One region of the Pseudoalteromonas sp. JSTW genome, then DNA from elsewhere that is predicted to be linked to it. Evidence: predicted binding sites of a transcription regulator. Region 1 holds the regulator's gene; the other holds the start of a gene.
What was found. Region 1 encodes ArgR, which controls arginine synthesis, uptake and breakdown. Its sites were predicted from a motif close to ANTGAATANNTATTCANT; they were not measured.
Positions count from the first base shown of each region.

Region 2: argC (N-acetyl-gamma-glutamyl-phosphate reductase) is a predicted target of ArgR. The motif match lies at 2,718-2,735, and genes of this name have one in related genera.

Region 1 covers NZ_CP058972.1:2,968,179-2,972,612, forward strand. Annotated here, with positions in the region: gene ispB (octaprenyl diphosphate synthase) at 14-985, shown strand; gene mdh (malate dehydrogenase) at 1,084-2,019, opposite strand; gene argR (transcriptional regulator ArgR) at 2,246-2,713, shown strand; gene GZH31_RS13430 (Dyp-type peroxidase) at 2,716-3,615, opposite strand; gene GZH31_RS13435 (ABC transporter ATP-binding protein) at 3,680-4,434, opposite strand, start outside.
Region 2 covers NZ_CP058972.1:638,276-642,709, reverse strand. Annotated here, with positions in the region: gene GZH31_RS03080 (ornithine carbamoyltransferase) at 1-792, opposite strand, end outside; gene argB (acetylglutamate kinase) at 800-1,561, opposite strand; gene argC (N-acetyl-gamma-glutamyl-phosphate reductase) at 1,561-2,571, opposite strand; gene argE (acetylornithine deacetylase) at 2,793-3,947, shown strand; gene panP (pyridoxal-dependent aspartate 1-decarboxylase PanP) at 4,210-4,434, opposite strand, start outside.

The DNA.
Region 1 (4,434 bases):
GGCTCGGAGATCAATGGATATAAAAGCTATCCAGGCGTTAATCGAAAATGAAATGGATGACGTCAATCAACTTATACATGCCCAAATGCGCTCAGATGTCGCGTTGGTTAATCAACTTGGTTTATACATAGTTAACAGTGGTGGCAAGCGTGTTCGCCCCATGTTAGCTATTTTAGCAGCTAAAGCTTTAGGCTATGAGGGTAAAGATCACATTACCCTAGCAACCATCATTGAGTTTATTCACACAGCAACTTTGCTGCATGATGACGTGGTTGATGAGTCTAATTTGCGTCGAGGTACACCTACCGCAAACGCAGAGTTTGGCAATGCAGCCAGTGTGCTCGTGGGTGATTTTATTTACACTCGCTCATTCCAGCTTATGGTTGGGCTTGGCAAAATGCCGATCATGCAAATTTTAGCTGATGCGACCAATGTCATTGCTGAAGGTGAAGTGTTGCAGCTTATGAACTGTAATGACCCTAACACCACCGAACAAAGCTATATGCAGGTTATTTACAGCAAAACCGCCAAGCTTTTCGAAGCCGCAACGGGTCTTGCCGCTATCATTACCGAGCAAGACGAAAAAGTCCTCGACGCATTAAACCTATACGGCATGCATTTAGGAACTGCTTTTCAACTAGTAGATGATGTACTTGATTACAATGCTGATGCACAGCAACTTGGCAAAAATATTGGTGATGACTTAGCTGAAGGTAAACCAACTTTACCGCTTATTTACGCGATACAAAAAGGCACACCAGCGCAAGTAAAACTAGTTCGTGAAGCCATTGAGCTAGGCAATGGTATGGATCACTTAGACAGCATTCTAGCGACGCTCGCTGATACCAAAGCCCTTGAGTTTACAATGCAAAAAGCAGAGCAAGAAGCTGATAAAGCCATTGCATGCATTGCTTTTTTACCCGACACGCCATACAAACAAGCATTAGAAAGCTTAGCGCGGATTGCGGTCGCCCGCGATCATTAAGCGATACTTTATTCGAGCCATTAAAAAAGCCTGCAATTGCAGGCTTTTTTGTTTTAAGCGCTTCAACATGCATGTGAAGCGCTTAGCATCAATCGAGATTAACCGTTGATGAAATCAACACCTTCTTGGATGTCTTTGTTAAGTGTCGCTAGCATGTCGTTCTTAGCTTGCTCTTCGAATGCACTTAACTCACCGTAAGAAAGAATTTCTTCAACACCGTTCTTACCTAAACGTACTGGGTGTGCGAAGTAAGCAGCATCACCATTTTCAACAGCAACGTATGCGTAATCTACCACGTCTTCACCTTGTAAGCCTTTCACTAAAGACATACAAAAACGAGCCGCTGCGGCACCCATTGAAAGTGTTGCTGAACCGCCACCAGCTTTAGCGTTAACAACTTCAGTACCTGCATTTTGGATACGTGGAGTAAGTGCTGCAACTTCTTCATCAGTGAAAGTAACGCCTTCAACTTGTGAAAGAAGTGGCAGAATGGTTGTACCAGAGTGACCACCAATAACAGGGACTTTAACGTCAGTTGCGCTTAAGCCTTTAAGCTCAGCTACAAACGCTTCAGAACGGATCACGTCAAGAGTCGTAATACCGAATACACGGTTAGCATCGTAAGTACCCGCTTTTTTGAATACTTCAGCAACGATTGGCACAGTGCCATTTACTGGGTTAGTGATGATACCTACTAACGCTTTAGGGCAGTTTTTAACGATGCCTTCAGCTAATGTTTTGATGATACCTGCGTTTACGTTGAAAAGGTCCGCACGGTCCATGCCCGGCTTACGTGGCATACCCGCTGGAATAAGAACGATATCACAACCTACTAATGCAGCGTCCAAGCTGTCTGCACCAAAGCCTTCAACTTTAACGTCAGTTGGGATGTGAGAAAGATCAACCGCTACACCAGGAACAACAGGGGCAACATCGTATAACGATAATTCAGAACCTGCAGGTAAACTTGTTTTTAATAATAAAGACAATGCTTGGCCGATACCGCCAGCTGCGCCTAAAACAGCAACTTTCATTGGAATTCTCCGTAATTTGAGGTAGGAAATATTTGTGGCCCTAAAGATAATGAAATTAGCGACTAAAAACAAATTTATCCTGCTTATTTCGCGTATAATTTCGACCATAGTTGTAAACTTAGCTGTAACGTGACGGTATTTGGACGACAAATGCAAACAAATACTGCATAACTATGCAGAATTGTGTAGAATTACTTCATATTTGATGAATAAAAGAAACGACAACATGCAACCACAAGACAAACAAGAAGCACTGATCAAAGCGTTTAAATCGTTATTAAAAGAAGAAAACTTTGGCTCACAAGGTGAGATTGTCGAAGCATTAAAAGACCAAGGCTTTGATAATATTAGCCAAAGTAAAGTCTCACGCATGTTGAGTAAATTTGGCGCTGTACGCACACGCAATGCAAAACAAGAAATGGTGTATTGTTTACCTGCCGAAATGGGTGTGCCAACCGCAAAGAGCCCTCTTCGTCAGCTTGTTATCGACATCATGCACAACGAAATGATGATTATTATTCGTACCAGCCCAGGGGCTGCACAGCTGATTGCCCGATTACTTGATTCATTAGGTAAGGCAGACGGTGTACTGGGTACAATTGCAGGCGACGACACTATTTTTATCGCCCCTGCAAAAATTTCTGAAATCGATGTCACGCTAGACCGCGTTAGAACATTATTCGATACAGTTTAACGTTAAAGCTGCTTTAAAAAGTTTACTGACGGGGCGAAAAATGCAGACCCCATGTCGGCTTGTGTAAAATCGAGCCAATGGTCATAACATTCGCCCTGCCCTAATCGGCTTTTGAGTACCTGTTCAAACGCATCACCTTGCGCTGCACACGACACCATTAAAATGCCCTGTTTATGAACGTCACCAAACGGCATGCTTTGATTGAGTATGAGAGGCTGACCCTTTTCATCTTTTAATTCACTTCGTACTGCATGACTCGTTTCAACAGCTGGCATTATTAACGTGTTATCAAGACGTGTACGCCCCATGATTTGCTCTTGCTCAGATAATGACAAATGTTGCCACACGCTTAGGTCATGCACAAAACGCTGCACATGAATATAACTTCCCTGATCTTCAAAATGACCCGGCTTATCAATCAGTGCGGTGCTTCGCTTTTGTCGCCCATGCGGAGTGTCTCCCGCATAAATAAAGCCATTAAAATCGCGGCCATCTAAAAAGCGAAAGTTACGAACTTGTTCCACCAGCTCAACATCAGGTGTAAATAATTTAATGATTTGTAGAGCAAAAAGGTGATTTACATCTTCACGATCAGAGCGAATTTGCACAAACAAATCGAATGGCTGCGCACTCATGACGTGCTCACTGTGCGTCACATTTGGAAAGCTTTGTAATTGGCTTGGAATAAACTCTGGCAGTATATGCGGCCAGTACTGCGCACCAAGCGCAACCACACATGACAACATGGCTTCAGAGAATTGGTCTGCAAACTCGTCTTGAATGACGCTTACGCGTTTAAGTTTTTTGCGTAATGACTCATCGTGACCATCATAAACATTAAAAAACAGGTGCAAACCGTGTAAGTTTGCTTCAGCACAAATCCCAGATTGCGCTTGCGCCATAATGAATCCTTAGCTACTCGTTATCAAACATACAGACAAGGAATTCAGGATTATAACGTTCTGTTTAATCTTCGAAAAAATTGACCGTATGTGGCATTATTTTTATTTTTACTGGTTGCTCGACCGCTAGTACACGATCATTTTCGGCAGCAACTTCTAGCTCCTGCCCAGCAATACGTACCTTATACACATAACGCGTACCGATAAAACGTCTGTTTAGTATGGCTTGACTACTTACATCGCCGTGCTCTGCCTCACATAACTTAATATGATGAGGTCGTACATACACCACACCGTGTTGACCTTGATGCTTGCTTTCGGTTAGCGAATGTATGACACCATACGTCGTTTCATATTCAGTTGGCGTTAAGACTTTTGCCGTTAAGTATATGCCCGTACCAAGAAACTCTGCAACCTCCTTTGAGTTAGGTTGGCTAAATAACTGCTCAGGAGTGCCTTGTTGCGCTATTTTTCCACCGTGCATCACCGCAAGCGTATCAGCAAAGGCAAACGCTTCTTCTTTTGAGTGCGTCACAAAAACAGCGGAAACTTGTTGGTCTTTTATAATCCGACGGATATCAGCAATTAGTTCAAAACGCACTTGGGTATCAATGTTCGAAAATGGCTCATCAAGTAGTAATAAACTGGGTTTATATGCCAAAGCTCTCGCTATTGCGACACGTTGTTGCTGCCCACCGGAGAGTTGATGTGGGTATCGTTTTGCACAGCCATCTAGTTTAACCAACCTGAGCATTTCACTCACGCGCTCACGTTTTTGTGCTTTACTCATATTGCTCAAACCAAAGGCAATGTTATCGC
Region 2 (4,434 bases), 1.3 Mb from region 1:
AGCTGGCTGGCAATGCAACACTGTTTGCGCGCCCGTTTGATCAAGCAACGCTTGATTTAACTGGTACGGCATATATTTAGCCTTAACTTGCTCAAGTGGGGTTTTATCTCCCATAGATACCCACGTATCAGCATAGACTGCATTTGCGCCGACTGCCGCTTCAATTCTGTCACTGACCATCACAGATGCACCATTCATGGCTGCAATTTGCTCTGCTTGTTTGAGAATCTGTGAATCTGGAGAACTCCCCTTAGGGCAAACCGCCACAAAATCAGTCCCTAACGTTGCAGCAAGTAACATAAGTGAATGCGTCACGTTATTGCCTTCACCTAAATAAGCAAGCTTCAGTTTACTGACATCGCCGTGTACTTCTTGCAGCGTTAAGAAATCCGCTAATGCTTGGCATGGGTGGTATAAATCACACAGACTATTCACCACAGGCACTGACGAAAATTCAGCAAGCGTAGTTAATGTTTTATGTGCAAATACACGAGCCACAATACCGTCGGCCCAAGTAGAAATATTTAAAGCAAAATCTTTCACCGATTCACGTGCACCCATAGCCCCATTTTGTGAGTCTAAATACACAGCATGGCCACCTAATTTATTAATGCCTATATCGAATGATAAACGCGTGCGTAAGCTTGGTTTTTCGAATAATGTCACCACTGATTTGCCCGCTAACGCTTGGCTAAAATCAACAGGGTTTGCTTTAATTTTTTGCGCTAAGTCTAATAATTTAAGCGCGCCTTTTTGGTCTAATTCAAGACCCGATAAAAAGTGAGTTAACATGTAATACCTATGGTGTAATCTTTGTTCCAACGTGCTCGCCTTGCAATAAAGCGACTAAATTTTCTGGCTTTAACCAGCTTGAGATATACACACCACGTCGTAAATGTTGGGCAGCAAGAAGACTGGTCTTAACTTTGACCTCCATCCCGCCCTGAATAACTCCTTGAAGAATTAATGCATCTATTTGCTGCGTATTAAGTTGATGTAATGGTTGCTTATTTGCATCAAGTACCGCTTCTACATCAGTCATAAAAATAAGTTCTGCATCAAGCTCTTTCGCAATCGCTGCGGCCGCTTCATCTGCATTTACGTTGTACCAAAGTCCCTCTTCATCAAAACCAATAGAGCTGACTAATGGTAGACGGCCTTGTTCAATTAAGCTGGGTAAAATACTGTCGATACTGTCACAGCATTGCCCAACTTGCCCCAACGCTTTTAATTTTTGCTTAACCACAACACCGGCTTCATAAAGGCTCATACCCACAGGTTTATGACCCGAGGCAATGGCTTGACTCATTAGTTGTTTATTAGCACAGCCAGCTAACGCCCCAACGATGTATGGCATTTGTTCTTTTGGACTGATACGTAAACCTTGGTGCTTAGCACTGGCGAATCCCGCATCCATAAGCCATGCATCAACTAATGCACCCCCACCATGAACAATCACAAAGTTAGCTTGCTGTTGTGAGATTAAAACATCAAATAGGGCTTTTGCAGCATCGGCAGTATTTAATACCGCACCGCCAATTTTAATGACCCATGTTTTCATCATAACGCTCCTACTAATCCGGTATGATGAGGTATACCCATCGCTAAATTAATACATTGCAATGCTTGCCCAGCCGCCCCTTTTAACAGGTTATCAATGGCCGACATAACAATGAGCTGTTCGCCTTTTTGTTGCCACGCAATATCAACATACGGCTGTTTAGCAACGCCTTTAATACTGGGTATTTTGCTTCCAAGTAAACGAATCAACGGTTCATCGGCTAACACCTGATACGCTTCTGTTACTTGCTCTGGTGTTACACCGGGTTTTAATTGCACATAAATAGTTTCTAAAATTCCCCGCGGAAAATTCCCCAAATGCGGGGTAAATAACACAGGATGGCCTAAATGTTGTTCAATTTCAGGTGTGTGCCTGTGGTTAAATAACCCATAAGGCGCAAGTGATACTTCGCAAAAATGCGTATTAACACTCGCTTTTCTACCCGCCCCCGTGACGCCTGACACGGCATTAATAATAATTGTTTGCTCTGCTAATAAGCCGGCTTCTTTCAATGGTTTTAATGAGTTAAGTGCGGCTGTAGGATAACAGCCTGCAACCGCAACCAAATTTGCCTGACTGATTGCATCCGCATTCCACTCTGCTAGTCCATAGGCTGCTTGTGTTAAAAGCGTTGGATGCTGATGCGCAAAGCCATAGTAAGTGAGGTAATCCTCATTCCCAGCTAAACGAAAGCCGCCTGATAAATCGAATACTTTTTTACCCATTGCTAAAAATCGAGGAGCAAGGTCAACACTCACTTCATGATCTGTACATAAACACACGTAATCAGCATGCTGTTCGATGTCGGTATAAGCGGCTGCTGTTAATGGCTGTAATGGATGGTCTAAAAGCCCTAAATGCTCAGGATATAAGTCACTTAAACACTTATTTTTATCTAAGCTGCCCTCAGAGACATAACATGCCTTTAAAGTTAGTTGTGGGTGCTTGGCGACTAAACTCGCAAGCTCTGCGCCGCTATATCCACTTGCGCCAATAATCACTACATTCATTGCTTGGTTTTACCTATTTAACTTATCTATTTACACATTTAAAACTACTCGCTGTTTAGCGAATAAAAACACTATCTAAAGTAATGAAATAAGGTTATCGTCGTTTTGTGTTCATACGCTACTTTAAAGTATATTTATGCTCAAAAAGTGAATTGATATTCATAATAAATACTTTTATATTGTTATGCAATTAGATTGAATAATTATTTTTGGATTTTTTTATGTCGCTTCCCTCTTTTTTATCGATGTATCAACAATTGATTGCTGCGCCTTCAATTAGTGCAATTGAAGACTCTTTATGCATGAGCAATAAAGAGGTCATTACCTTACTTGCCAATTGGTGCGAAACCTTAGGCTTTAGCTGCGAAATTACAGAGCTTGAGCATGGCAAAGGTCGCTTTAATTTATTAGCGAGACGGGGTGAAGGTGAAGGGGGACTGATGTTAGCGGGCCACACCGATACCGTGCCATTTGATGACAGCCGCTGGAATTATGATCCGTTTAAATTAAGCGAGCATGACAACAAGTTATTCGGTTTAGGCAGCATTGATATGAAAGGTTTTTTTGCTTTTGTACTGCAGGCCATTAGTGAGCTTGATGCAAGCCAGCAAACAGAGCCTTTATTAATTTTAGCCACAGCCGATGAAGAAACGACAATGGCGGGTGCTCAGCAAATATGTCGCCACCCTAATTTAAAGCCCGCGCGCTGTATTATTGGCGAGCCAACAGACATGACACCGGTGTTTACTCATAAAGGCCACATGAGTTCAGCGATTCGCGTTGTGGGTCGTTCGGGTCACAGCTCAGACCCTGAGCGAGGCTTAAATGCCATCGAAGTCATGCATAAAATGATTACAAAACTGTTAATCATTAAAGACGAATTAAAGAATAAATATTCAGTTGAGCACTTTGTAATACCGTACCCAACATTAAACCTAGGTCATATTCATGGCGGCGATAACGCAAACCGTATTTGTGGCTGCTGTGAAATGCACATTGATATGCGCCCACTACCCGGTTTAAGCGTACAAGAGCTGCAAGCCATTTTGATTAATGCAGCCAATGAAATAAATACTGAGTATCCAAACGCTGTCAGCGTTATTGACTTACACGACCCAATACCTGCATTCAGCGGCAGCACAGATAGCGCTTTAGTAAAACTGGCAGAAAAGGTGTCAGGCCAACCTGCGGTTGCAGTTAACTACTGCACCGAAGCGCCGTTTATTCAACAATTAGGCTGTGAAACGATTGTTATGGGGCCAGGGTCAATCAACCAAGCACATCAGCCTGATGAGTTTTTAGCCATGGAAAAAATCAAACCATCGCAACAGATCATCAGTGAAATGATTAAGGCTAGCTGTTTTCAAAAGGCATAATACCATTTTGCAATAATTTTTAATCATTTTGAGGGATTAAACCAGTCGCTAACTGCGTTAAAAATTGCTGATTTACGACTGCATAGATGCAGAAGGTAGAGCAATGCAGGAGCAATGCAGGAGCAATTGCCGAGAATACCTAAATAACGAAATTTTTGCATTGTTATCAACGAGCTTTTATTGCCTCAACCTTGCTCATTGAAATACGCAAATTGGTATAAAAAAAGGAGCTTTCAAGCTCCTTTTTACTTATTTATATCACCTAATCCATGTACTTACTTAAATACTTTTTAAATACAGGATCTGTTTTAGACAGTTCTTTTTGCTCTGCAAGAATATCTTTTAATATAGCCTTTGACGTAAGCGGATTCGCTAACACAACTCTAAACACCACGGTAGGCTGGTAATCGTATTGCGCAGGGGTTAAACGTGTACGCGATACAAAAGAACGCCCAGCTTCACGCTGACGTTTTTGCATACTGGCCGT